3 regions of the Shewanella sp. 0m-8 genome follow, and region 3 is predicted to be linked to each of the others. Evidence: predicted binding sites of a transcription regulator. Region 3 holds the regulator's gene; each other region holds the start of a gene.

Evidence for each region. The regulator NrdR, encoded in region 3, represses ribonucleotide reductase genes. The targets are predictions, from matches to a motif close to AAACACNANATNTNGTGTTT.
Region 1: nrdA (class 1a ribonucleoside-diphosphate reductase subunit alpha) is a predicted target of NrdR. The motif match lies at 5,026-5,045, and genes of this name have one in related genera.
Region 2: nrdD (anaerobic ribonucleoside-triphosphate reductase) is a predicted target of NrdR. The motif match lies at 1,634-1,653, and genes of this name have one in related genera.

The regions. Positions count from the first base shown of each region.
Region 1 covers NZ_JBRIMB010000042.1:12,433-22,422, forward strand. Annotated here, with positions in the region: gene ACVBIO_RS16675 (serine hydrolase domain-containing protein) at 1-172, shown strand, start outside; gene gyrA (DNA gyrase subunit A) at 338-3,064, opposite strand; gene ubiG (bifunctional 2-polyprenyl-6-hydroxyphenol methylase/3-demethylubiquinol 3-O-methyltransferase UbiG) at 3,356-4,066, shown strand; gene ACVBIO_RS16690 (HAD family hydrolase) at 4,059-4,736, shown strand; gene nrdA (class 1a ribonucleoside-diphosphate reductase subunit alpha) at 5,195-7,483, shown strand; gene nrdB (class Ia ribonucleoside-diphosphate reductase subunit beta) at 7,555-8,685, shown strand; gene yfaE (class I ribonucleotide reductase maintenance protein YfaE) at 8,654-9,037, shown strand; gene ACVBIO_RS16710 (hypothetical protein) at 9,281-9,990, shown strand, end outside.
Region 2 covers NZ_JBRIMB010000045.1:20,282-30,271, reverse strand. Annotated here, with positions in the region: gene ACVBIO_RS17285 (MarR family winged helix-turn-helix transcriptional regulator) at 54-506, shown strand; gene ACVBIO_RS17280 (hypothetical protein) at 588-1,274, shown strand; gene nrdD (anaerobic ribonucleoside-triphosphate reductase) at 1,686-3,803, shown strand; gene ACVBIO_RS17270 (CD1375 family protein) at 3,819-4,043, shown strand; gene nrdG (anaerobic ribonucleoside-triphosphate reductase-activating protein) at 4,166-4,630, shown strand; gene ACVBIO_RS17260 (YibL family ribosome-associated protein) at 4,796-5,152, shown strand; gene ribA (GTP cyclohydrolase II) at 5,368-5,997, shown strand; gene ACVBIO_RS17250 (hypothetical protein) at 6,094-6,900, shown strand; gene ACVBIO_RS17245 (VF530 family protein) at 7,068-7,385, opposite strand; gene ACVBIO_RS17240 (rhodanese-like domain-containing protein) at 7,543-7,938, opposite strand; gene ACVBIO_RS17235 (YgaP family membrane protein) at 7,963-8,181, opposite strand; gene ACVBIO_RS17230 (efflux RND transporter permease subunit) at 8,281-9,990, opposite strand, start outside.
Region 3 covers NZ_JBRIMB010000003.1:40,668-50,657, forward strand. Annotated here, with positions in the region: gene ribBA (bifunctional 3,4-dihydroxy-2-butanone-4-phosphate synthase/GTP cyclohydrolase II) at 1-28, opposite strand, end outside; gene ACVBIO_RS02320 (riboflavin synthase) at 178-843, opposite strand; gene ribD (bifunctional diaminohydroxyphosphoribosylaminopyrimidine deaminase/5-amino-6-(5-phosphoribosylamino)uracil reductase RibD) at 847-1,968, opposite strand; gene nrdR (transcriptional regulator NrdR) at 2,037-2,486, opposite strand; gene glyA (serine hydroxymethyltransferase) at 2,635-3,891, opposite strand; gene ettA (energy-dependent translational throttle protein EttA) at 4,171-5,838, shown strand; gene ACVBIO_RS02345 (acyltransferase family protein) at 6,170-7,348, shown strand; gene ACVBIO_RS02350 (shewanella-like protein phosphatase) at 7,441-8,535, shown strand; gene ACVBIO_RS02355 (efflux RND transporter periplasmic adaptor subunit) at 9,004-9,990, shown strand, end outside.

The sequences.
Region 1 (9,990 bases), on a different contig from region 3:
ACTTATTTATCATGCGGGCTGGGTTGCTGGTTATGTCGCTGAAGTTTCCTACTCTCCAGAGTTAAATATCGGTATGGCTATGTTATTAAATGGCGAGTCACGAGTTATTGCGAAATTAAGCTCTGAGTTTTGGCGTGATGCTTTTAAGCAAGCCGATAAAGCAGGTAATTGACGCCTCATTTAATACTATAAATAGAGCAATATAGAATACTCAAGGGATGTATATTGCAGAGCTTTGATTCTAAAAAGTCCCCCTGTATTTATGTTGATGCCGAAAACAAAAAAGGATGCCAATGGCATCCTTTTTTATTGAGATTAATAATCAAATTGATTGATATTAGTCTTCAGTTGTTGGCGTTTCATCGCTCTGCGCTGCTGCATCTGATACATCAGTAGTGCTTACATCAGCTTGACCTTCAGTTTCTGCAGTCGCTTCAGTGATGATTGGGTTTCCCTCTTCATCTAGCTCAACTTCAGGAACTTGAATTTCATCGATACGCTGTAGGCCCACGACTTTTTCATCTTCCGCTGTACGGATGATAGTAACGCCCTGGGTGTTACGGCCAATGGTCGATACACCTTCAGCAGGTGTTCTTACCAAGGTACCTTTGTTACTGATCAACATGATTTCATCATTGCCGCCAACTTGTACTGCACCCACTACGGCGCCGTTACGTTCGCTAACTTTAATTGAAACCACACCTTTAGTACCGCGGCTCTTCGCTGGGTACTCAGATAGATCAGTACGCTTACCGTAACCGTTTTCAGTTACCGTTAAGATTGCACCATCGCCTTTAGGTACGATTAGCGATACAACCGTTTGGCCATCTTCCAGCTTAATACCACGCACACCCGTTGCAGTACGTCCCATAGCACGTAGCGCAACAACCTCTTCGCCTGTTTCTGGATCAATCTTAACTTCACCAGTTTCAGAGCTACGAGCCTTCTCGTTAAAACGGACAACTTTACCTTCGTTAGAGAACAGCATGATATCGTCATTACCATCGGTAATATCAACACCAATCAGCTGATCGCCATCTTTTAGGTTAACCGCAATAATACCGTTTGCACGAGGATTGCTGTAAGCCGTTAGTGCAGTTTTCTTAACCGTACCGTGTGATGTTGCCATGATAATGTACTTATCTTCAGCATATTCACGTACAGGTAGAATTGCAGTAATACGCTCACCTTCAGCCAATGGCAATAGGTTAACGATTGGGCGACCACGAGCTGTACGGCTTGCCAATGGTAATTGATAGACTTTAAGCCAGTACATCTTACCAAAATCAGAGAAGCACAAGATGGTATCATGGGTGTTAGCAACCAATAGTTTCTCAACGAAATCTTCGTCTTTCACTTTAGTTGCAGCTTTACCTTTACCACCACGACGCTGGGCTTGGTAATCAGACAGTACTTGATATTTGGCATAACCTAAGTGAGAAAGCGTCACAACAACGTCTTCTTCATTGATTAGATCTTCAAGACTCATATCAACTTCGTTAGCGTTAATAACAGTACGTCGCTCATCACCAAAGTTTGTTAATACTTCTTCAAGCTCTTCTTTAATCACTTCCATCAAACGTTGTGGACTACCAAGAATAAATAGTAGTGCAGCAATAATTTCTAGAAGCTCTTCATATTCAGCAATGATCTTGTCATGTTCTAGACCGGTTAAACGGTGTAAACGTAGTTCAAGGATCGCTTGAGCTTGCTGCTCAGTCAGGTAGTACTGGTCGTCACGGATCCCGAACTCTGGTTCAAGCCATTCTGGACGAGCTGCGTCATCGCCTGCTTTTTCAAGCATGCCTTTAACATGTCCAAGCTCCCAGCCTTGTGCAACAAGTTTAACTTTTGCTTCAGCAGGCGTTGGAGAGGCTTTAATCAACGCAATAATTGGATCGATGTTAGCTAATGCAACTGCTAACGCTTCAAGGATGTGAGCGCGTTCGCGTGCTTTACGCAGTTCAAATACCGTACGACGCGTTACCACTTCACGACGGTGAAGAATAAAGCACTCTAGCATCTCTTTAAGGTTAAATAGTTTAGGCTGACCATTGGTCAGTGCAACCATGTTAATACCAAAAGAGCACTGCATTTGGGTCTGTGCATAAAGGTTATTTAGTACAACCTCACCCACTTCGCCACGCTTGATTTCGATAACAATACGCATACCGTCTTTATCAGACTCGTCGCGTAAGCCACTGATACCTTCAATTTTCTTATCTTTAACAAGCTCGGCAATTTTTTCAATTAAACGCGCTTTGTTAACTTGATAAGGAATTTCGTGAACAATAATACGCTCACGACTATTCTCTTCTTCAATATCTGCACGTGCACGCATCACTGCGCGGCCACGGCCTGTCTTATATGCATCGATAATGCCCTTGCGGCCATTAATGATTGCAGCCGTTGGGAAGTCAGGACCCGGAATGTAGTCCATCAGCTGTTCAATAGATAAGGCAGGATCTTCGATTAGCGCTAAGCAACCAGCAATCACTTCGCTTATGTTATGCGGAGGAATGTTCGTTGCCATACCAACAGCAATACCTGACGAACCGTTCACCAGCAGTGTTGGGATCCGTGTAGGTAAAACAGCAGGAATAAACTCGGTGCCATCGTAGTTTGGCACAAAGTCAACGGTCTCTTTCTCTAGATCGGCTAAAAGCTGATGTGCCACCTTGTCCATACGGATTTCGGTATAACGCATTGCTGCCGCCGCATCGCCGTCAACTGAACCGAAGTTACCTTGACCGTCAATAAGTGGATAGCGCATAGAGAAAGGCTGGGCCAAACGAACGATTGTGTCATATACCGCTGTATCACCATGTGGGTGATATTTACCGATTACATCACCTACGACACGGGCAGACTTTTTATAAGGCTTATTCCAGTCGTTTTTCAATTCGCTCATGGCGAATAATACGCGGCGATGTACCGGTTTTAAACCGTCACGAACGTCAGGCAGTGCACGGCCAACAATTACGCTCATAGCGTAATCTAAGTATGAATTTTTTAATTCGTCTTCAATATTAATTGGTGTTATAGATGAAGCCAGATCAGTCATAAACTGCTCGATCCCCTGAAATTTAGCGTGCTATTCCTATTTCCTAGAATAGCTATGCTTGAAAACGTGATTTGGCATTCTAACACAGTTATTTTATGGCGCTAGACCCAAATATCGATTCATTTTAAATAAGCCAAAAAAGCTAATTCACTTGATTAAAATCAAGACATAGGCGCATTAATTGTTCAGTTTGTTCAATAAGTAACAAACAGCTTCATAACTGCTTTGTTTCTTGGTGCTATTCATTATAATGTGGCCCAAAGACAGATTTTTCGCTCTGAGGTAATTTAAGTGCAAACACATAATAATGTTGATCCACAAGAGATCGCGAAGTTTGAGAAAATGGCCGCCACTTGGTGGGACCCTAACGGCGAATTTAAGCCACTGCATAACTTAAATCCACTTCGCCTTAACTATATTGACCAAACAGCAGGCGGCATTTTTGGTAAACAAATTCTCGATGTCGGCTGTGGCGGCGGAATTTTGTCTGAAAGCATGGCAAAAATTGGCGCTAACGTAACTGGCCTAGACATGGGTGATGAACCACTTGATGTCGCCAGACTTCACGCACTAGAAACAGGCGTCGAGATTAACTATGTAAAAAATACCGCTGAAGCACACAGAGACCAACACCGTGGTCATTATGATGTCGTCACTTGCATGGAAATGCTTGAGCATGTTCCTGACCCTAGCTCTGTTATTCAAGCTTGCGCCGATATGGTTAAACCAGGTGGTTTTGTGTTTTTCTCAACCATTAACCGCAACATCCGTGCCTATGTTGAAACCATTCTAGGTGCTGAATACCTATTAAAGATGTTGCCTGTTGGCACACATGATCATAATAAATTTATCAAACCATCAGAGTTAATTGGTTTGGCTGATAACGCCGAGCTATTTTGTACAGATGCTGTGGGTATTACCTATAACCCTATTACTGACATCTTCAGATACACCAAGAGCCTTGAAGTTAACTACATGATAGCTACGGTTAAAAATGACTAAAGCACAGGCACTTACTATTAAAGGTGTGCTATTTGATTTAGATGGCACACTCGCTGATACGGCACCAGAAATGATTGAGGCACTTAATATGGCTTTAGCCGCGAATGGTCACAGTCGTGTGCCATTTGAAGCCATTAGAGCGAGCGCCTCACATGGCAGTATCGCAATGATTAAAGCTGCCATCCCCGCCATTGATGACGCAAGCATTCCTTCATTACAGCAATCTCTTTTCGACAATTATGAGCTGATCAACGGAGATAATTGCGATTTATTTAAGGGGTTAGATAGGTTACTGGACACGCTTAGCCAGCTTTCAATCCCCTTTGGGGTCGTCACCAACAAGCCAGCGCGCTTTGCAAGGCCTCTACTAGATAAACTCGGTTTAACAGCAAAAATGCCTGCTGTGGTCAGCGGCGATACCACTCAACATTCAAAGCCCCATACAGCTCCTATGCTGTTAGCAGCACAGCAGCTTAGGGTTTTACCTGAGCATATTCTTTATTTAGGCGATGCTGAACGTGATCTTATCGCTGCTAAGGCGGCGAATATGATCTCAGGTTTAGCGGCCTGGGGGTATATCGGACCAGATGACGAACCGAGTCTTTGGCCTGCTGACTTAAGTTTTGAAAACGGTGACAGCTTAGCCGATTTTTTTTGCTATAAGCGCTAGCGTATTCACCCTTTATATGCTGCTTTAAAATCTTTGTTAATTAAGTTATTAAGCGTCATAAAAAAGTACTCAAATGATCGGTTAGGATCGCACAAGTTAGCAGCGATCTTATCGATCATTTTTATTTGCTCAAATATTACTCTTCACCGAGGAAATCAAATCAAAACAAGCTTTAAGGGTTAGCCATTACTAACAGGTTCAATTACCCCCAAGATATCCACAACTTGTCCAATAAATTCCCACTTGCAAAAATACCATAACCTCACTATCTTGTAGCTATTGAATCTCAAAACACCATATATTGTGTGTGAGTGACAATAACAGGCACTATTTAGTCGTTTGTGTCAACAAAAAGGAACTCTCCGTTTTTACGGTTAAAAACTGTTTGTTTACAGGGAAACGTAGGGTGAACCTGAACTGGTCACTTTCATAAATATAAAAATCAAGGTCTATCTTTAATGAATAGCAATATGACAGTCACAAAGCGTAGTGGCGAACGTGAGACTATCGATCTCGACAAAATCCATCGCGTTATTGAATGGGCGGCAAAGGGACTTAATAATGTCTCTGTATCAGAAGTAGAACTCCGTTCTCACCTGCAATTTTTCGACGGCATTGCAACTGAAGCCATCCATGAGACTATCATTAAAGCAGCAGCTGACTTAATTTCACCAGAAGCACCTGATTATCAGTTCCTTTCTGCACGTCTTGCTGTGTTCCATTTACGTAAGAAAGCCTTTGGCCAGTTTGAACCTCCTAAGCTTTATGACCACGTGGTCAATTTAGTTGAGCTCGGTAAGTACGATGCTCACATTCTTGAAGATTACTCTCAAGAAGAGATTGAAATTCTTGATACCTATATCGATCACTGGCGAGACATGAACTTCTCTTATGCCGCTGTAAAGCAGCTTGAGGGTAAGTATCTTGTACAAAACCGTGTTAGCCACGAAATTTATGAAAGTGCTCAGTTCCTGTATATCTTGGTTGCAGCTTGCCTATTCGCAAAGTATCCCAAAGAGACGCGCCTTAAGTACGTTAAAGACTTTTATGATGCAACTTCATTATTTAAAATTTCGCTACCTACACCTATCATGGCAGGTGTACGTACGCCAACTCGTCAGTTCAGTTCATGCGTTCTAATTGAATGTGGCGATAGCCTAGATTCAATTAACGCGACCTCATCGTCAATTGTTAAGTATGTATCTCAACGTGCTGGTATTGGTGTCAATGCAGGCCGTATTCGCGCACTAGGTAGCCCTATTCGCGGTGGTGAAGCTTTCCACACAGGTTGCTTACCATTTTATAAGTACTTCCAAACAGCGGTTAAGTCTTGTTCTCAAGGCGGCGTACGTGGTGGTGCAGCGACCCTATTCTATCCAATGTGGCATCTTGAAGTTGAATCACTATTGGTATTAAAGAATAACCGTGGTGTTGATGATAACCGTATTCGTCACTTAGACTACGGCGTTCAAATCAACAAGGTGATGTATCAGCGCCTAATTCAGGGCGGCATGATCAGCTTATTTAGCCCATCAGATGTGCCTGGAATGTACGATGCATTCTTTGAAGATCAAGAAGAGTTCGAACGTCTGTACCTTAAATATGAAGCTGATAGCAGCATTCGTAAAAAACAGATAAAAGCTGTAGAGCTGTTCTCATTAATGATGCAAGAGCGCGCTTCGACTGGCCGGATCTACATTCAAAACGTTGACCACTGCAATACTCATAGTCCATTTGACTCTAAGGTTGCGCCTGTACGTCAGTCTAACTTGTGTCTTGAAATTGCCTTGCCAACTAAACCGTTAAATAACATTAACGATCCAGACGGTGAGATTGCACTTTGTACACTATCAGCATTGAACTTAGGTGCTATTAAGAAGTTAGAGGAGCTTGAGCCACTAGCTGATCTTGCCGTGCGTGCACTCGATAACTTACTTGATTATCAAGACTACCCAATCATCTCTGCTGAAAAAGCATCGATGAACCGCCGCACACTGGGTATTGGCGTAATTAACTTCGCTAATTACCTAGCAAAAGAAGGCGTACGTTACTCAGACGGTTCTGCTAACGGCATTACCCACAAGACTTTTGAAGCGATTCAATTCTATTTATTGAAAGCCTCTATGAAGCTTGCTCAAGAACAAGGTGCTTGCCCCTCGTTCCATGAAACAACTTATGCTAAGGGTATTTTACCGATTGATACCTACAAGCGTGATCTAGATAAGATCTGCGACGAGCCATTACATCTAGACTGGGAAACATTACGTGAAGAGATCAAGACACACGGTCTACGTAACTCTACCCTGTCAGCGCTAATGCCATCAGAGACCTCTTCACAGATCTCTAACGCTACTAACGGTATTGAGCCACCACGCGGTTTAATTAGTGTTAAAGCGAGTAAAGATGGCCAGCTAAAGCAAGTTGTACCTGACTTTGAAAAATATCAGTATAGCTACGAGTTATTATGGCAAATGCCTAATAACGATGGTTATTTGCAGTTGGTAGGATTGATGCAGAAATTTGTCGATCAGTCTATTTCAGCTAACACTAACTACGACCCGACTCGATTTGAGGGTGGCAGAGTACCCATGAAGGTACTATTGAAAGACTTATTAACCGCTTACAAATATGGTGTGAAGACACTTTACTATCACAATACTCGTGATGGGGCTTCAGATAGTCATGACGATATCACTGCCATTGAGAAAGAAGATGACAGTTGCGCTGGCGGCGCATGTAAGATTTAACCCAAGAGTTAATCATTAGTATTAAACGTTAATTTAAGGGGGCTTAGCCCCCATTATCGGAAGATAGAAAAATGGCCTATTCAACATTTTGTCAAACTCCTAACAACGCAATGCTAGAGCCTATGTTTCTTGGGCAGTCAGTTAACGTAGCGCGTTATGATCAACAGAAATATGAAGTTTTTGAAAAGCTGATCGAAAAGCAGCTTTCGTTCTTCTGGCGTCCAGAAGAAGTCGATGTCAGCCGTGACAAAATCGACTACGCGGCACTACCAGAGCATGAAAAGCATATCTTCATCTCGAACCTTAAGTATCAAACACTACTTGATTCAATCCAAGGTCGTTCGCCAAACGTTGCCTTCTTGCCATTGGTATCACTACCTGAGCTAGAGACTTGGATTGAAACCTGGTCATTTTCTGAGACTATTCACTCGCGCTCTTACACTCATATTATTCGTAATATCGTTAACGATCCTTCAGTTGTGTTTGATGACATCGTTGAAAATGATGAGATTTTAAAGCGCGCAAGTGATATCGCTAACTACTACGATCACTTGATCAAGCTGAGCCAGGCTTATCATTTGTTGGGCGAAGGTAGTCACGAAATTGATGGTGAGATCATTGAAGTCACTAAACGTGAAATCAAAAAAGCCCTTTACCTATGTATGGTATCGGTCAACGTACTTGAAGCTATCCGTTTTTATGTCAGCTTTGCTTGCTCGTTCGCATTTGCAGAGCGTAAGGTCATGGAAGGTAATGCGAAAATCATTCGTCTTATCGCTCGTGACGAAGCCCTGCATCTAAACAGCACTCAGCATATCTTGAAGATCATGCACGCTGGTAAAGACGACCCTGAAATGGCTGAAATCGCTAAAGAGTGCGAGCAGACGGCTATCGATATCTTTATCAAAGCCGCTGAGCAAGAAAAAGAGTGGGCTAAATACCTATTCAAAGATGGTTCAATGATTGGGCTAAACGAACATATTCTGTGCCAGTATGTTGAATACATCACCAACGAGCGCATGAAAGCCGTTAATTTTGCATCGCCATATCCAGAGCAAACCAACCCTCTTCCATGGATGAAGAACTGGTTAGAAAGTGATTCAGTACAAGTAGCCCCACAAGAAGTAGAAGTCTCTTCTTATCTTGTTGGCCAAATCGATTCTTCTATCGATGATGATGAGTTCTCTGACTTTGACCTTTAAGTCACAAAACTTTAGTCAAGCTCGCTTTAAGAAGGCTCCGATTGTGAGCCTTCAAGGCATGCCTGTGTTGCTGTTTACTGAGCAACACATCAGCTTGCTTGAAGCATTAGAGCTAAAGAAAGTCAAAATCTTCTCTGAATGTCGCAGTGGCTTTTGTGGACAGTGTAAAACTAAAGTAAAAAGCGGTAAGGTTAGCTACTTTCGTGAACCACTTGTTACACTGGAACAAGATGAGTGTCTTCCTTGCTGCTGCATCCCAGAGGAAGATATCGATTTAGTACTCTCTGCCGAAGGGGCTGAAGTCGTTGTACGTGCACCAGCTCAACAATCCCCGACAACAAAAGCAATTTAATTACACTTTTTCACTTCGTCACAGCTTCCTTCATACCTTTTGGCTTTTAATATCTGCCTTAACAGCGCTACCAACACTGGTTGTTTGTAAATGTCAGCTTATAGTGCATTCTACTTTCAACATAAATGCTATATAACCACATGCTAGCGGCGATACAAATGCTAAACAATCAAGGTCAGCTGGGTTATTTTGTTAAATTGACTGGTATTATAGGCGCAAACAAATTTTAATCTGAAGGCGAGAATGCAGACAGTTAGTCCTACTAAGCTATTAAGCATACTAAGTAAAGTCACCATTATCGGTAATGCAAACGGAAAGTGGGAGATCCCATCGAGTGGAGCGACCTTCATTTTTAACGGTACAACACCTCAAGACAAACAAGATCCAATAACCAGTACGCTGATCAATATCTCTAACGGTCCATTTGTTGGCTCAAAGAGCCCCTTTGTTGTTTCAGGCCATTTTACTGATACTGAGCTGGCATTATTAACACAGCAGCTTATTGAAACAGCAGAGTCATTAGAAAAAGAGCTTCACTGCTGGCCATCAACAGGATTGGTGACCGCGGTACTAATGACAAAGCTCTCTTGCCAATTAACAGTTAAACGTATGTCGTTATTGCCAAGTCTTAAACGTCAATTGACCATGCAAAGTGAAGAACACTTAGCTTGTATGGTCCACAACTGGTTAGGGGAACGTCGTATTGCATTAGATTTACTTGCAAGTTTTGACTGGCCTGAATTGATGTTGCCCAAGCCGGAGCTATTGCCCGTTCAGGTCCTTAACGACGAGCAGCATAAGGAGCGCCACATAGCTCACTGCCCTTTTCTATTGCTCAAAAAAATACATAACCAGGCACAGTCTAAATCAAGTGTGGCAGATGAAAACTCGACGCCAGATAACCTCTGTTTACTGAACTACTTAGCAACAAGCCCCATCGAAACCTGGTTACA
Region 2 (9,990 bases), on a different contig from region 3:
ACCTGATGTGAGTTAAAATTAGTAAAATTTTGACTTGCCTAAGTGTAGTAGCAGTGACCAACAACGACTCAAACGACACGTCTAACAATTGTCTTTCTGATAACGTCTGCTTTGCGCTCTATACGGCTAACAACGCCTTAATGAGAGCTTACCGTCCGTTATTGGAGCAATATGAGCTGACATACCCACAATATTTAGTCATGCAGTCATTATGGCTACAAGACAGAGTAAGCTTGACGCTGGTATCACAATCGACCCGGCTCGATATGGGGACGTTGACCCCTATCGTTAAGCGACTTGAGACTAAAGGTTTTCTAAAGCGACTGGCCGATGAAACCGATGAGCGTAAAAAGGTGATAGCGTTAACCGATGCCGGTCATAGCCTTAAGCTTGAAGCCTTGGCGCTCAAACAAACCTTGTTAGCAAAGGTTGATATGAATCCGGAGCAAGTTGAACAACTTAGAACGTTATGTTTGTCCTTAACCCAAGCGTTGACGCAAAAATGACCAGTTGATTTTCTAGTTAACAAGTCGGCACGTTAAATGCTTTAGAGATCCCTATACTCTCTTTACGCCGGCTTTTTGACGATGAATCCACTCAGCAGTATCAGCAATGCAGTTAATAGTAATGCTCAGGTATCAGACACTTATGGCGTTAATAGTGGCCAGTCAAATGTTGGCGGTGCTGGGGCTGTCGCTGCACTAGGAGCGACAGCGCCTCAAGCTGAAACGACGGAGCTGACAAAAAATGATAATACGCTGGTATTATCTGGCCGTGCAGAAAGAGCACAGAAAATCGAGGCGATGGCTAACGATTTCTTCAAAGGAGGCCAATTTACTTCGGCACAATTACCGTCCCTTATTCAACGTCTTTATCAAGATGGCATTCTCAGCGAAGGCCAGCTCAACCGATTATCTAATAGCGGTTTCGACATCCCGCCAGCAGAAGTGCAGCCTTTATCTGACTTTATTGATGAACAGCGCAGTACGTTAACCAATAGCGAACAAGACCGAGAGCTTGCCGAGCTGCTAGACAACGCGAAGTGGGTCATGGGGGCAATGGATGTATCGCAATCTCCTTTAGTTGCACAAAAGGCTAACCGGGTTTCGAGCCAAATTACTGACTTGTTACAATCTGAAAGGCCATTGACGGAAGTGCAACAGAACCAGTATCAAGGGTTGAAATCGTTGATGCAGCTCGCTGCAATGACTGGCGAACATCAGCAAGAAAATGGTCAGCTCAATAGCTACCTTGCATTAGCCAAAAGGCATTAGTATTTGTCTATGTGTGATTTTACTTTTGTAGTTGAGAATACATTTTGAGCTGGATTCTTTCTGCAAGAGAAGGATCAATTGCTACTTGTCGCTCGCCCTTTTTTAAAGCTTCCAATAAGTTGCGGCACACGTAATGAATAAAGAATTTTACCTGCCTATTTTTATCCACAATTTATACCTAAATTATACTGTCACTAGCCCGCTTCCATGAGTTCGTCAAGGCCATAATTTGAGATCAGTGGCTTTGTAGACAGAACTGTTTTCTTATTGTCTTCCTCTTTTAAAATGATGATCTGGATCAAAGTACTTATCGTTATTTTATAGCTTAATGCGCCACATATTGTGATTTATTGAAAAAGTAGCACTATATATAGTGTTGCTTTGATGAGCGAGCTGAAGAGGATTTATACAATGCCAGTGGTTATTAAACGGGATGGTTACCGTACGCCTTTTGACGAAACAAGGATTAAAGACGCCGTGATAGCAGCTGCTAACTCGGCAGGTATTGAGTGCGCTGAATATGCACAACAGATTGCGGAAAATGTGAGAGAAAGTGTTTCGCAGTTAGCAGAAGTTAATATCCATGATCTGCAAGACACCGTTGAAAACTTGCTCATGGAAGGGCCGTATAAATCTTTGGCGCGCGTTTACATCGAATACCGTCACGATAGAGATATCAATCGTGAAGTTAGCAGCCGCTTGAATAAAGAGATCCGTGGTTTAGTTGAGCAAAGCAATGCGGCTTTGTTGAATGAGAACGCTAATAAAGACTCTAAAGTGATCCCAACTCAGCGCGATCTGCTTGCGGGTATCGTGGCTAAGCACTATGCAAAATGCCACATTTTGCCTAAAGATGTCGTTGCCGCACATGAGTCTGGTGAGATCCACTACCACGATTTAGATTACGCGCCATTCTTCCCGATGTTTAACTGTATGCTTATTGATCTTAGCGGCATGTTAACTCAGGGCTTTAAGATGGGTAATGCTGAAATTGAAACCCCGAAGTCAATTTCTACCGCGACTGCAGTGACCGCACAAATTATTGCGCAAGTGGCAAGCCACATCTATGGCGGTACAACGATTAACCGTATCGATGAAGTATTGGCACCCTTTGTGGCGAAGAGTTACGACAAGCACTACCAGGTAGCGCTTAATTGGGGCATTACCGACGCAAAAGCGTTTGCCACTGCGCAAACTGAAAAAGAGTGTCACGATGCATTTCAGTCATTAGAGTATGAAGTTAACACGCTACATACTGCAAATGGTCAAACCCCATTTGTGACTTTTGGTTTCGGTTTAGGTACCTCTTGGGAATCACGCTTAATTCAGCAGTCTATGATGACAGTGCGTATTGCAGGTTTAGGTAAAAATCGTAAAACAGCGGTATTCCCAAAACTTGTTTTTGCTATTCGCGATGGCATTAACCATAAAACAGGCGATTGTAACTACGACATTAAGCAGTTGGCACTTAAGTGCGCTACCACGCGTATGTACCCAGATATTCTTAACTATGAACAAGTTGAGAAGGTGACAGGGTCATTTAAGACGCCGATGGGTTGCCGTAGTTTCTTAGGAACCTTTGAGCAAGATGGTGAGCTTGTGCATGAAGGCCGCAACAATTTAGGTGTTGTGAGTTTGAATTTGCCACGTATTGCGCTTGAAGCAAAAGGTGATGAAGCAGAGTTCTACCGTATTTTAGATGCGCGTTTAGCCATGTCTCGTAAGGCCTTGGACACTCGTATCTCTCGCCTTGAAGGTGTTAAAGCGCGCGTTGCCCCTATCCTATATATGGAAGGTGCGTGTGGTGTGCGTCTAAAAGCTGATGATGATGTTTCTGAGATCTTCAAAAATGGTCGTGCATCAATTTCATTAGGCTATATTGGTCTGCATGAAACTATTAATGCGCTTTATGGCACAGACGAGCATGTTTACGACAGCGAACTGCTACGTGAAAAAGCCATTGCGGTTATTAAGTACATGAAACAAGCCACCGACAGCTGGAAAGCAGAGTCTGGTTACGCATTCAGCCTGTACAGCACGCCAAGTGAGAACTTGTGTAGCCGCTTCTGTGCACTTGATACCAAGATATTTGGTGTGGTTGATGGCGTTACCGCAAAGGGTTACTACACAAACAGCTTCCATTTGGACGTTGAAAAACAAGTGAACCCTTACGATAAGATTGATTTTGAACAGCCATACCCAGAGATAGCGAACGGTGGTTTCATCTGTTATGGCGAATTCCCTAACATGCAAAATAACGTAGAAGCGTTAGAGAACGTATGGGATTACAGTTTTAGCAGAGTGCCATATTACGGCACTAACACCCCAATCGATGAGTGTTACGACTGTGGCTATACCGGTGAGTTTAGCTGTACCAGTAAAGGTTTTACGTGCCCTAAGTGTGGCAACCATGAACCAAGCCGTGTGTCTGTGACGCGTCGTGTATGTGGTTACTTAGGTAGCCCAGATGCAAGACCGTTTAACTATGGTAAGCAAGAAGAAGTTAAGCGCCGCGTTAAGCATTTATAATAAAGGGTGATAAATATGATGTTGTTTAAGTTATTCTCTCTGAAAAATGCTTGCAGTCTTGATGCTGATGAATGTCAGCAATTAAATCTTGCTTTGTCATCAAAAACAATTGAGGACATTCCTGAGGACTATAGAGAATTGGTTAAGGATTACTTGATACCTGCATTAAATATAAACTCTGTTGATCACAGTATTAAAGGGAAGCTTGATGAACTTTTAATACAATTACAAAACAGTTGATTATTTGGCAAGATATTGTATTTAAAGTAAATAGAGTGGCTGATACTTCTAAAGGTGTTAGCTAAACTAAAGGTGCTCTGTTCAGCACCTTTTTTTATCTCCCAAGCTGAAACGAGTTTAATATGAATTATCATCAATACTATCAGACAGATGTAATTAATGGCCCCGGTACTCGTGCGACCCTTTTCGTGTCGGGGTGCGAGCACCAATGTCGTGGTTGTTATAACCAATCCACCTGGAACCCTTGTTCTGGTCACCTTTTTGATGAACAGATGCAACAGCGTATTATTGATGACTTAAATGATGAACGTATTAAACGCCGTGGATTATCGTTATCCGGTGGCGACCCTCTGTTTCCTGCAAACCTGACAGCAATTTTGTCGCTAGTTAAGCAGGTGAGGGAGCAATGCCCTGGTAAAGATATTTGGCTATGGACTGGCTACACTTTAGGCAGTTTAACGGCTCAGCAGCAGGAAATTGTCGACTTAGTCAATGTCGTGATTGATGGTAAGTTTGAGCAGTCACTTGCCGACCCCAGCTTAGTTTTTAAGGGCAGTAGTAACCAAGAGATCCATTATCTCAGGTAGATTGAGCATATTACTGACGTAACTTGTCAGTTGTTTAGCTATAAACCTAGGTTAAATTGGCTTATATACTGTTATAATGTGGCAATAATGACAAAACAGCGTCAGTTAACTGAGGCTGTTTTTGTTTCTAAACGTGTAAATTAGATTTGAATTTAAGGTCTGTAAATGAATTTAAAGCAGGAGCTGCAAACGCTCAACGATAAGTTAGACAAATTTCGTCGTAAGCTAGCAGCAGCTGAAAAGCGTACCGATCCGACTGTTATCATACAGTTTAAGCAAGAAATTGCAGCTATGACTAAACGGATCAGCGCTGTTAAAGCTCAGCAAACACGCGAGTTAAGCAAGCAAGGCGGCACGGTTACGGGTCTTCAGTTTAGCCGTGTATTAACTAAAGCCGAGCAGGCAGACATGGGTAAGTTGAAAAAGTCTGTTAAAGGTTTGGTTGTGGTTCATCCAATGACGGCTTTAGGTCGTGAAATGGGTATTAAGCAAGTCACAGGCTTTGCGCCAAAAGAGTTTTAAGCGCGTTTAGTTATTGATTTAGTGAGCCGCTTCAAGGTTATCTTTAAGCACTGGGCTTATGCTTGCTCAAGTTAAGTCTATGGCCGATTAGAGAATGCTTTAAGCCATAGACTGATTGAATATTTGAGCTAGCAAGAGTATCGTCTCAAGCATTTATTTTCTTTATCAGGACGTTTGCAGTCTCATGGAATGAGAGTTGTCGTTAAGGTTTTTTCATGTCGATTAAATACATCGCGTCTTCAAAATTACCCACCCCTTGGGGTGTTTTCGAAATGCATGGTTTTGAAGATAGTGAGACAGGTAAAGAGCACGTCGCGCTTACCTTTGGTACATTTTCTCCAGACGCGCCAATCCTCGGGCGTATTCATTCAGAATGTCTAACCGGTGATGCGCTATTTAGTTTGCGTTGCGATTGTGGTTTTCAGCTACAAACGGCGATGCAAAACGTGGCTGAAGAAGGCCAAGGTTTTATTCTTTATCTACGCCAAGAAGGGCGTGGTATTGGTTTACTGAATAAAATCCGTGCCTATGAGCTGCAAGATCAAGGTGCTAATACGGTTGAAGCGAACGAACGCTTAGGTTTTGAAGCCGATATGCGTAAATACGACATGATCATTCCTATGATGGAAAAAATTGGTGTCGCAAAAGTACGTCTAATGACCAATAACCCTCGAAAAGTGAAAGCGATGCAAAGTTTTGGCTTAGAGGTCGTTGAGCGAGTGCCACTGCAAGTGGGTAAAAACCGCTATAACGAAGGTTACCTCAAGACAAAGTCGACCGAGTTGGGTCACATGATGTCTGAGTACCACTTTACTGAAGTGGATCCTGAAGCAAAACAAGATTAATACCTTTTAGTAAAGTCTTTATTTTCTTGGCTTTACTCTGCTATACCGCTATATTCGGGCTATCGATTAGAGTTTAATTAAGTTTAAAATCAATTTATGGCCCGTTTGCGTTACCTTTCAAGTCTACCTCTTTTGATTATAGTGCCTGCTCAGGCAGAGACTGATTACAGTCATTACGCATTCGCTAATTATCTAGGCAGCGGTCTTTATCGAACGTCCGGGCAAAATGCTACTGTGGCTAACATTCCTATTAGTTTTGATCTACAGCGCTCAGAGACTGAGTCCTTAGTGCTCAGAACGCCGGTTTCCATGGGTTTTTTTAACTTTACCTGGAGTGATTTGCCTGATGGCGAGTTGCCATCAAGCGTGGGAACCTTGACCGTAACCCCTGGGCTGGAGTATCGGATTAAAACGTCTGAAACTCATGAATTCCAGACCTATGCCGATCTCGGTTTTGGTACTAACTTTACCAATAGTAATGATGTGGTCATCTATTCGGCTGGGATGTCGAGTCTGCTTGATTTTGAGCTGGGCAATACCCATCCACAATGGGTTAATCGGGTATTCTTTGCGGGTTATAACACCTTGCATGATGGCGCGAGTGAGTCATATTCTGCGGTGCAGTCAGGCATTGATATTGGCACTAACTACTACTTTCAAGTCAAAGGTGTTGAGGTTGAACCGCGGTTCTTTGTTGCTGGCTATTGGTACTTTGATAAATTGAAGTTTACCACCCCGTTTGAAGAAGACGTGCTGGTGGCGAATAGTTTTGAAGTTGGAGCCACTCTGGCTTTTTCTAAACCGGTAGGTTGGGATCTGATTAATATTAAACGCTTTGGCTTGAGTTATCGTAAGGGCGATGGGATAGAGGTTTGGCGCTTAATCTTTGAGTTCCCCATTTAGATAGCGGCTTATGATAAGCACAGCGCACTCGAATGGAATGGCTAGAGTATTTAAGAGATAGAGGCTTAAGGCTATAAATTCAAATGACTTTGGCTTAGCTTGGCCTATGAATTGAAATATATCGGTTTAATCACTAAACCGATATATTGTACTGCATGTTACACAGGTTACTTGCCCCAAATCTTGGCATTCGCTTCAGGTAGTGGCTCTTGCGACTTCTTTGGTTTAGTAACAGAGATCACAGCGTCATAGTCCCTAGGTGGAGGCAAAGGTAAGTTATTCATTTTTAGATAAAGATATTCTACTTTATCTCTTGCCCATTGCGTTTTACGCAAAAATTTTAAACTCGATTTAATGCTTGGATCATGATTAAAGCAGCGGATATCAATACGGCTGCCTAACTCTTCCCAACCATAATGGTCGACAAGATCTGTTAATAAATCTTCGAGCTTTATGCCGTGAAGTGGGTTGTTTGCTTGGGTCATAGTCTTGTTGGAGCCGTCTTGTTCGTACTTACTAGAATGAACTAATTATATCAGTTTATTTGTGGTAGATCTTTAGGGATTAAATTCACAATATCCTTAAGCAATAAAAAGAGAGCCATAAGGCTCTCTTTAACGGTTATTTTCGATTTATTAGAAACTAATGCTGTTTACTCATCAGCATTTGATAACCGCCGCCATTATAGACATTGGTATAACCTTCGCCCACTAACATTTTATTAGCGATGCCACTGCGGTTACCGCTACGGCAATAGACAACCACTGAGCGATCTTTGGCGATCTGTTGTTTTGCAAATGCGCTATCGATTTGCTGATAAGGAATATTGATGGCGTTTGGTAGGTGGCCTTGAGCAAACTCTTCAGGGGTACGAACGTCCACCACTAAGGCGCCGGCTTCAATTTTTTGCCAAGTGACCTTAGGGTCTTGGTCTGCGGCCATGGTCAACGTGCTAAACATGATTAGCAGTAAGCTTAGGCCTAGCAACCATGTCATTGTTTTTGGTTGTTTTTGCTGCAAATTAAAAGCGTTACTCATCAATATACCTTTATTTATCATTATTTAATCTTGATTGGCAGTCGCTAACTCTGCTTCTGATTTGAAGCCAAACTTACGCAATATCATCGCTGCCGGACAAAATCCAGTATAGGCGCTTTGAAATAAATTAGCTCCTACAAAAACCGTGAGCCAGATAAAATTATTGTTAATCCAAACAGTTAAGGCTAAAGATACTAAAACCATAAACCCTGCAAATGCCATAATGGCGCGTTCAATAGACATAGAAACTCCTTTTTAGAACCAGCTAAGCGGTTATCGATTTTGATAAGGATATTGGCGCATTGTTAGCGCCAATATCTAACGTTGAATGACATCTTAGTACTATTTTAAGTATCGCTTTTTCATCACCGCGTAATACAGCACGGGGATCACAACCAGTGTTAATAAGGTTGAGATTAAAATTCCAAAGATAAGGCTTATCGCAAGACCATTGAATATGGGGTCATCGATAATAAACAGTGCACCTATCATGGCTGCTAATGCGGTTAGCATGATAGGTTTTGCTCTTACCGCGCCAGAGTGGATAACGGCTTGCTGAAATGGCACGCCAGCGGCGGTTTCTTGGTGAATGAAATCAACCAGTAATATCGAGTTACGTACAATAATTCCTGCCAGCGCAATCATGCCTATCATTGATGTTGCAGTAAATTGTGCACCAAGTAATGCATGACCAGGCATGACACCTATAATGGTCAATGGAATAGGCGCCATAATAATTAACGGTACAATGTATGATTTAAATTGGGCGACCACCAAGAAATAGATGGCGATCATTCCAACGGCATAGGCAATCCCCATATCTCTGAACGTTTCGTAGGTGATCTTCCACTCACCATCCCAAAGAATCGCGACGCTATCGAGTCCATTTGGCTGGGTTACATAGTGCTGCTCAAAGCCTAAGCCTTGCTCATCGTTGATTTGGCCCACCATATCAAACATACCGTACAAAGGGCTGTCGAGTGGCCCCGCCATATCAGCGACGACCATGATCATTGGGATCATATTTTTATGGATAATAGGACTATCAATATTACCTTTGTCGATGCGGACCAGTTCTGATAACGCGATAGCTTGATTGTTATGGCCGCGCAACGTTAAATTAAGCACTTGATCCAAATCAACTTTGGTAGCTTCTTGTAGCTGGATGTTGATTGGGACGGGACGCTTTTGATCCGCTTTATGTAAATAGCTGATATCTTTACCACCAACAGCCGTAGCAACTAAATCAACAATGTGGCTATAAGGTACGCCGAGTAAACTCGCTTTTGTTCTGTCGATGATGACTTGCCATTTAGCGGCGGATTCAGGCAGATAAATATCGATATCGACCACATCTTTGGTCTGTTTAAATACGCCGAGCAGCTCGTTTGCAGCTTGCTCACGTATCGCTTCACTAGGACCATAAACTTCTGCAAGAATAGGCGACCATACCGGTGGGCCTGGTGGCACTTCAACCACTTTAATATTGGCGTTATATTTAGCGCCAATGGCTTGCAGTGGCTCTCGCACTGATAAGGCAATACTGTGGCTATCGCGGTCGCGGTGTTTCTTATCGACCAAATTCACTTGGATATCACCTAGCTCTTGGGTTTGACGTAGGAAGTAGTGACGCACAAGTCCGTTAAAGTTCATGGGGGCACTTGTACCTGCATAGAGCTGATAGCTTGCCACCTCTTCAACTTGATTGAGGTAGCGGCCGAGTTCCTTCAAGGCTTTTTGGGTTTGTTCAACGGGCGTGCCTTCTGGCAGGTCGACCATGACTTGAAACTCTGACTTATTGTCAAACGGTAGCATTTTTAACACCACGAGTTTGCCAATGGGGAGCGCAATAGCCGCCCCGATAAGCACAAATATGGCCGCGGCTAAGCCGAAACGAGCTTTGCGGGCATTGTTACCTAGCACAAATGGGCCAATAAGGCGGTTAAACAGGGTAAACATCGCACCGCTGTTTTCACTTGGCTGTGGCATATTTGGGTCGGTATGCTTGTGTTTAAGCAGTTTTTTACTGAGCCAAGGAGTGATCATAAATGC
Region 3 (9,990 bases):
TGATCTCTTCTATACTATGTAACGCCATGTTCAGACCTTTATTTTTCTCACTGTATTCTAAGTTACATGCGTCAATAACGATGAACTTAAACCAGTATCTAATGTAATGATTATTCTTGATTGTATATAGACTTGATTAAGACAAATTTAATCGTCAAATCCGCCTTAAGCCAGTCTTTATCGTAAAAAACCTGAGCGAGCTAACAATTCCATAGTCACTTCTGACTTGGGGCTGCTCTCTTGCTCTTGGGTGCCGTAACTCATTAGCCTTTCTAAATGACGGGCTATCAAGTCCACTTCAATATTAACGTTGTCGCCGGCCTTCAAATCCACTAAGGTCGTTTCACCTGCAGTGTGCGGTACTATGGTCAGCCTAAATCTATGCCCTTGCACTTCATTAACGGTTAAGCTCACACCATCGATTGTAATTGAACCTTTATGGGCGATATAGCGGCCCAGTTCTACAGGTGGTGTTAGCCAAAACTCAATCGCTTGGCCCCGAAACTGTCTGTCGTCCACATGGGCAATACCATCAACATGACCACTGACCATATGCCCACCTAAACGGGTTGTGGGGGTAACGGCTTTTTCAAGGTTAACGGCTTTTCCAACCTGATAATGAGAGAACCCCGTCAAATTGACTGTTTCGGCTGAAATATCTGCCACATAACCGTCGCTCATTAACTCAACAACGGTTAAACACACACCATTGGTAGCAATACTGTCGCCAAGTTTAACATCTGACAAATCCAGTTTTCCGCTGGCGACGGTTAAACGAATATCATCACCACGGCGCTGCACTTTTCTTAAGTGACCAACTGACTCAATAATCCCAGTAAACATAAACTAATTACTCACTCTTAACGTTAAGCGGGTGTCTTTACCCACTTTGCGCTCATCGATTAGGTTGAGGCGCGGTATGTCCATCATGGCTTGAAAATCATCTAGCGCGAGCAAATTACGCCCATGAGAGCCTAAGATTTTCATCGCTTGATACAGCACGATTTCATCTGCAAGCTCTTGGTTAACAAAGGCCCCTGCGAGTGTTGCCCCAGCTTCAACGAGTACTGAGTTACAACTCTCCCCCAATAAACCCAACAAGGCTTGCAGGTCAATACGAGAATCAACCGCGGGCAAAATTTGATGAGTCACATGAGCTGGCCAAGCTGCTTTCACATTCTCGGGGTACGCGATTGTCGACACCAACAAAGTAGGGCTTGTTGTGTTAAATAAGTTTAGCTCAGCGCCAAGGCGTGCTTGACTGTCTAATACTACCCGCAGTGGTTGATGAATTTCTGCTGGTGCTAACTGGTGTGCAAGCGAGCCTAATTCGCTATGACGCACATTGAGGCTCGGATCATCAGCAAGTATCGTCTCAACACCTGTGACCAATGCACAATGGCGCGCACGAAGCCGCTGAACGTCGCTGCGCGCTTCAGGTCCCGTTATCCATTTTGACACACCATTAGACAGCGCAGTCTTACCATCGATACTCGCAGCAAGCTTAACCGTGACCCACGGCAAGCCTTTCTCCATTCGCTTTAAAAAGCCTAGGTTAACTTGCTTCGCTTCTTCGGTCATCAAGCCCACATCGACTTGAATGCCAGCCTCTCGCAGCATGGCAATGCCACGACCAGACACTTGTGGATTGGGGTCGGTAACGGCAATGACAACACGGCTTACACCGTGCTCGATTAATGCTTTAGCACAAGGAGGCGTACGGCCATAGTGGCTGCAAGGTTCTAGCGTGACATAGGCGGTAGCCCCTTTGGCATCGATTCCAGCCATATTTAAGGCGTAAACTTCGGCGTGAGGACCGCCAGCACGAATATGGTAGCCTTCGCCAACAATTTCGCCATCTTTGACGATAACGCTGCCAACACAAGGATTGGGACGAGTGGTGTAAATGCCCTTTTGTGCCAATTCAATGGCCAGGCTCATCATTTGACTGTCTTCGATAGACCACATAATGGCGGCAATTCCGATTGTTCGATTATTTGAGGACTAAGCGGTTAGCTTAGCCCATGTAGCATAGGTTATTTTTGCAGTTTAGCGATTGCATCACCAAACTCTGAAACATCTTCAAAGGCACGATAGACAGAAGCAAAACGAATATAGGCAACTTTATCTAAGTTGACTAAGTGGTCCATCATCAGATTACCTATCATTTCTGATTTAACTTCACGCTCACCGGTCGCGCGTAAAGTCGATTTAATCTTAGTTAATGCCTGTTCAATTTGATCCATAGACACAGGTCTTTTCTCTACGGCTCTTAACATGCCACCACGTAATTTTTCTTCATCAAACGGCTGGCGACTGCCATCTTGTTTCACTACGCGAGGCATCACAAGCTCGGCACCTTCAAAGGTAGTAAAACGTTCATGGCATTGAACACACTCTCTACGTCGACGAACCTGATGGCCGTCAGCGACTAATCGCGAATCAATCACTTTTGTGTCAGTTGCGCTGCAAAATGGACAATGCATTTAGCCTCCGGTTAGAAATTAGGTAGTTTCACTCACTGAATTTAGCAAAACCTCAGAAAGTAGGCTCGAATCAAAAGTATGCTCGAATAATAACAAAAATGGCCGCATAAATGCGGCCATAGGAGTCTACCTGATTAAACGCTTAAGGTTAACCGTAAACAGGGAACTTAGCGCACAATTCCAGAACCTGACTCTTAACGCGTTCGCTAACGGCAAGATCTGAAATGTCATCTAAGATGTCACACATCCAGTTAGTTAACAGCACCGATTCTTCTTCACCAAATCCACGACGGGTAATTGCAGGTGAACCGATACGCAGACCAGAGGTCACAAATGGTGAGCGAGGGTCGTTTGGTACAGAGTTCTTGTTAACGGTAATGTTAGCATTGCCAAGAGCGGCATCAGCATCTTTACCTGTGATGTCCTTGCTGATTAAATCAAGCAAGAATAGGTGGTTTTCAGTACCACCAGATACCACATCATAGCCACGTTCAATGAACGTACGCGCCATCGCTTTAGCGTTAACAACCACTTGCTCTTGGTAAGTCGTGAACTCAGGGTCTAGTGCTTCTTTAAATGCAACGGCTTTAGCAGCAATAACGTGCATTAAAGGACCACCCTGGCCGCCAGGGAATACCGCAGAGTTTAGCTTTTTGTAGATATCTTCATCGTTAATCGCAGATAGAATCAAGCCGCCACGTGGGCCAGCCAGTGTCTTATGCGTTGTTGTTGTCACAACGTGAGCGTGTGGCATAGGGCTCGGGTAGATCCCCGCGGCAACTAAACCTGCAACATGCGCCATATCAACAAACAGGTATGCACCTACTTTATCAGCGATTTCACGGAATTTACCCCAATCAACAATGCCCGAATATGCGCTGAAACCCGCAATAATCATCTTAGGCTTGTGCTCAAAAGCAAGACGCTCAACTTCAGCGTAATCAATCTTACCTGTTGATTCATCGATACCGTACTGAACAGCATTGTATAGCTTGCCAGAGAAGCTCACATGAGAACCGTGAGTTAAGTGACCACCGTGGGCTAGGCTCATGCCTAAAACGGTATCACCACCTTGTAGCAATGCCATAAACACAGCTGCGTTTGCTTGTGAGCCAGAGTGTGGCTGAACGTTAGCGTATGTAGCGCCAAATAGCTCTTTAGCGCGCGAGATAGCTAATTCTTCAACGATATCTACATGCTCACAACCACCGTAGTAACGCTTACCTGGGTAACCTTCAGCGTACTTGTTAGTTAGCTGTGTACCTTGAGCTTCGATAACACGAGGACTAGTGTAGTTTTCTGAAGCAATGAGTTCGATGTGCTCTTCTTGACGACGCGTTTCATCTTCAATTGCTGCAAATAGTTGTGGATCGTAATCCGCGATATTCATATCTTTTTTCAGCATTACTCACTCCAGCTGTAAAATTCTTCTAGTAGGGTTGCGCGGTATGATACAGCGCATTCGATCACAATCCCAGTATTTACAACATGAAATTACTTGCATTTCTAGATGAGAGAGTTTCGTAAAAAGCACTAATCGGTATAAATAACCACCAATACCTAGCTAACAGATTTATGCGTTAACTGTGAATGAAACTGCTCGAATTCAGATTTAAGTTCTGTATCGAATCAAGTAGAATTGCCGCCAATCAACGTAGAAAAAATACAATCAAAGAGAAATAACATGGCTCAATTTGTATATAGCATGCTTAGAGTGGGCAAGATTGTCCCGCCTAAAAAACAGATCTTAAAAGATATTTCATTAAGCTTTTTCCCTGGCGCAAAAATCGGTGTCTTAGGCTTAAACGGCTCAGGTAAATCCACCCTACTGCGCATTATGGCGGGCTTGGATACTGAAATTGAGGGCGAAGCGCGCCCAATGCAGGACCTAAAAATTGGTTACTTACCGCAGGAACCAAAACTTGATCCAAACCAAACTGTACGTGAAACGGTTGAAGAAGCCGTGGCCGAAGCCAAAAATGCACTGGTACGTTTAGACGAAGTTTATGCGCTTTATGCCGAGCCCGATGCTGACTTTGACGCCCTTGCTAAAGAGCAGGGCCAGTTAGAAGCCATTATTCAATCGCAAGATGCTCACAATCTGGATGTTGTGCTAGATCGCGCAGCGAACGCACTGCGTCTTCCTGATTGGGATGAGAAAATTGAAGTGCTTTCAGGTGGTGAACGCCGCCGTGTGGCAATTTGTCGCTTACTGCTTGAAAAGCCAGACATGCTGTTGCTCGACGAACCAACCAACCACTTGGATGCCGAATCGGTAGCCTGGTTAGAGCGCTTCTTACAAGAGTACACTGGTACCGTTGTGGCCATTACCCACGATAGATACTTCCTTGATAATGCCGCTGGTTGGATTTTAGAACTTGACCGTGGTGAAGGTATTCCATGGGAAGGTAACTACTCATCTTGGCTTGAGCAAAAAGATGCCCGTCTAACCCAAGAATCTGCCACAGAAAGCGCGCGTCAAAAAACAATTGCCAAAGAACTTGAATGGGTGCGCCAAGGGGCTAAAGGCCGTCAGTCTAAAGGTAAGGCGCGTATGGCTCGCTTTGAAGAGCTTAATACTAACGACTACCAAAAGCGTAACGAGACCAACGAGCTATTTATTCCACCAGGACCACGCTTAGGTGACAAGGTTATTGAAATCACTAACCTGACTAAATCTTATGGCGACCGTGTACTGATTGACGACTTGACTTTCTCAGTACCAAAAGGCGCTATCGTTGGTATTATCGGTGCTAACGGCGCGGGTAAATCAACGCTATTTAAGATGATTTCAGGTGCAGAGCAGCCAGACAGCGGCAGCGTTGAGTTAGGCGAATCTGTACAAATCGCTTCTGTTGAGCAATTCCGTGATTCAATGAATGACAAGAACACGGTTTGGCAAGAGATCTCTGATGGCCAAGATATCATGCGCATCAACAACACCGAAATTCCAAGCCGTGCCTATGTAGGCCGCTTTAACTTCCGTGGTGGCGATCAGCAAAAGATTATCGGCAGCCTATCAGGTGGTGAACGTAATCGTGTGCATTTAGCTAAGCTTCTACAAGCTGGCGGTAACGTACTGCTACTCGATGAACCAACCAACGATTTGGACGTTGAAACCTTACGTGCACTAGAGGAAGCGTTACTTGAATTCCCTGGTTGTGCCATGGTGATTTCGCACGACCGTTGGTTCCTCGATAGAATCGCGACCCATATCCTAGATTACCGTGATGAGGGCAAGGTGAACTTCTATGAGGGTAACTACACCGAGTACTCAACATGGTTGAAAGAAACTATGGGTACTGATGTTGTTGAGCCACATCGCTTGAAGTATAAGCGCATGGTTAAATAATTCTTACACTCGATTAAACAAGGAGGCCTCATTGGCCTCCTTTTTATTATCTACTTGTCCCGTTAAGTTTACTCCCGCCTTCCTCAGCAGCTAGCGAATAAGTGGCCACCTAATAAATAGCTACCTAATGAACCTAATGAACCTAATGAACAGTCATCTAATAAATAGATGGCCAATAAAATAGATGGCTAATAAATAAATATTTTTCAACTGCGTAACAAAATACCTGCTAATTATGCGAAGATATCCATTGGTATAAAATAGCCAATTAAAAACAACAAGTCGTGCACTCGATATATTAAACGACGAACATTTATGGACGAGCAAAGCAATGGATGACAAACAGCAGCCCGCAGTAACGGCCGATAAGCTGAAGACAGAGCCCGCTGGGCCCCTTATTAGGGAAAATAAAGTTACTGAAGAAACTGTCACAGCAGAAACAGACGTCACACCTAGCATTAGCAAGCCAAAAGCTTTTTTAAATAGTATTAATCACTTCCGTGGTATTGCGATTATCTTTATCGTCATGGCGCACTGCTATCGCCCAGCGGGTTGGCAAATTGAAACCTTTGCCGATAAAGCCTGGTTTAACTTAATGATGAATGGCACGGTCTTTTTCGTGTTTATTTCCGGCTTTCTTTTTCACCATGTGTTTTATCACCGCTGGGACTACAAAAAGTATATGAAGAGCAAAACTAAATTTGTTTTCCTTCCTTATCTACTTTTGTCTCTGCCTTGGATTGTTTGGCATCTCACAGTGGGAACCGACCCCATGATGCATAAGGAAATGGCAGATATTTCCGGCCCTGCAGCGGCGGCGAGCTGGTACGTAATAACTGGCCGTACCCTTACCGCTTATTGGTATATTCCAATGGGAATGATGTTATTCGCCCTATCGCCTTGGGTCATGTATCTCATTAAAAAGCAGCAAGTACTCTACTACGCGATTCCGCTTTTAATCATTGCCATTATGGTGCATCGCCCCATATCAAACCTCAATGCGATTCAGTCTTTAGTCTACTTCTTACCCGTCTACCTGCTTGGAGTTTGGGGCTCGGCGCATCGCGATAAACTGTTCCCGTTTATCGATAAGTATTGGCTGCCGATGTTACTCACGGGTATTGCCTTAGCGCTTATACAGGCGCAATACTTTGGTGCAGGCACGCTTAATAAAGCCCCATTTGAAATGACAGTGCCAGACTTAATGCTGCCACAAAAAATCTTACTCACCCTGGTGATACTGGCAATTTTGAACAAGTTTGAGCATATCTCGATTGCACCACTACAAAAGCTAGCAGAAGTCAGTTTTGCGATTTACTTTATCCACCCATGGATAACAACGCCGTGGTGGATGCTCTATGACAGCCCAGATTTTTTGGGATTAAATGGCCAAGGTAATATCTTTACCACTTTAATCGTCACCTTAGTGGTTGTAGCTATCTCTTACTTGATTGCCATCATCATTAAAAAGCTACTCAGTAAACGTAGCCGCTATTTAATCGGCTGGTAAGTAGCAAGAACCACCCAAGTAAAACGATAAAAAAAAGAAGCAAGTTACAGTACCAATCGATACAAATAACTAATATTAAGAGTTACCACATTATGTTTAAACCTCTACTCTATGCCGCAACGCTGCTCTTGCTGTCAACGCAGCTTAGCGCCAATGAAGACTATCAATTTGATGGGCCCTACCTGATCCAAGAAGTCACAACTGATCAGAAGGCCAATGCCAGCCAAGAGTCACATCAACAGACCGCCTATTGGATCTGTAATGCAGAACTTAAAACGACTCGAGTGAGTGAGCGCACACTTAAACGCCCAGATAACTGCGGTCAACTACCACAACCTACACTGAGTCATGCCATAAAGCAGGTCATGCCTGATAGCTACAGCGGTATAAAAAAAGTGGTCGCACTCAGTGACGTTCATGGCCAGTACGATGTATTAATCACCTTACTAAAAAATCAAAAAATCATTGATGCCGATCATAACTGGGCCTTTGGCGATGGTCATATGGTGATGACAGGCGACATGTTTGACCGCGGCGACCAAATCAACGAAGTACTTTGGTTTATGTACCAGCTAGACAGACAAGCCAAAGCGGCTGGCGGTATGCTGCACCTACTCATGGGTAACCATGAGCAGATGGTACTCGGTGGCGATCTTAGATACGTGCATCAACGTTACGACCTAGCCAGTAAACTATTAAACAGAAGTAACGATGAACTTTACGCGGATAACACCGAAATTGGTCAGTGGCTAAGAAGTAAAAATACCTTAGTTAAGATTAATGACGTGTTATATATGCATGGCGGGATCAGCAGTGAATGGTTAGAGCGCCAGTTAACTATCGAGGAAGCGAATCGTCTGTTTCGCGCTAACATAGGTCGACCTAAGGCTGAGCTAAAACAAGATGAGTTATTGAGTTTTCTATTTTATGGCAATGGGCCAACCTGGTATCGAGGCTATTTTAAAGATAGTTTTACCGAAGCTGAACTCGATAAAATACTGGCTTATTTTAACGTCAAGCATATAACCGTTGGCCATACTTCTCAAAAGCGGGTACTTGGACTATTTAACAATAAGGTCATCGCCATCGATAGTAGCATTAAGCGGGGTAAGCAAGGTGAGTTGTTACTGATTGAAAATCATGAATTAGTACGAGGCCTTTTCGATGGTTCTCGCCAAGCATTGTAGCCTTTCACTCGCGATCTAGTGCACTAGGGGCATGTTTGCTACCAGTGCATTAAGTTAGAGCGCAGAACGTAGAACTTAGGACCTAGAACCTAGAACCAAGTTTGCTAGTTAATGCTTGGTTAGCTTTAGTTTGAATGTTGGCCAGTTAACTATCGCTAAGCAACAGCCCTGTCATGATCAACTTCACTCCGCTTAATTTAACCCCACATAATTTAACTTCTTTGCCATCCCTCAGCTTTACCGACTACTGCTCCCTGGCTCATAGATAACCTTCCCCGCTAACCGACCGATAAAATACAAACCTAGCAAAAGCCGTAACAAAGGTTACAGCAAGTTAAAATTGCCAATAAATTGTTCGTAAAAGGTAAAGTATTAACTTCTACTTTTCTTTACTTTACATTGCTTTACCCTATGAGGTTGAAATTTTATCTAAAATAATCTCAACTTTGGCTGTGTAAGTAATCATTCATGAAATCCTCATATATTCTTATCCCTATATTATTGGTTGTTGCTGGCGCAATAACCTTCAGTAGTCTGACTGAAGCGAAACGAACAGATCTCAAACAAAGACCTGTTCGCACCGTGCCAGTCGTTACTGGCATTGTTCAGCAACACGATCTTTCTCAGTCGCTGTCCTTAATCGGTAAACTTGATGCCGAGCAATCAGTTTATATCGCCCCGCAAATTGCAGGTAAGATAAAGTCTATTCTAGTCAGCACAGAGCAAAAAATTGATAACGGCCAGATACTGATCCAGCTTGATGACGCAAAAGCACAAGCAGCCCTTGCCGAGGCAGCCGCCTATTTAGCCGATGAAAAACGTAAGTTAAAAGAGTTTCTAAAACTGATAGATAAAAATGCTATCACCCAAACTGAAATTGACGCCCAAAAAGCCAGTGTCGATATGGCGAGCGCTCGTTTAGCCGCCGCACAAGCCGACCTTGATTATCACTATTTAACTGCGCCATTTGCCGGCACTGCAGGCCTGATTGATTTCAGTCAAGGCAAAATGGTCACCGCAGGTACAGAGCTATTAACCCTAGATGACTTATCCAGCATGCGTCTTGATCTGCAGGTACCGGAAAATCACCTGTCACAACTCAGCGTTGGCATGAGAGTCAGCGCCAAAAGCCGTGCATGGCCAAATACAGACTTTATCGGCAAGGTTATCGCCATTGACTCACGAGTCAATCAAGACACCTTAAATCTTAGGGTGAGAGTGCAATTCAATAATCCAAACCTGCAGCTAAAACCGGGCATGATGATGTCAGCAACCCTGCTATTTCCAAGTGTGTCTGAACCCGTCATTCCGGTACAAGCACTTGAATACTCAGGCACTAACCGTTTTGTGTATGTCATTGACGAAAACGGAATTGCCAAACGCACTAAAGTGACCCTTGGCGCTCGCATCGAAAATGAAGTGTTAATTACCGGCGGACTAAGCATTGGTGACAAA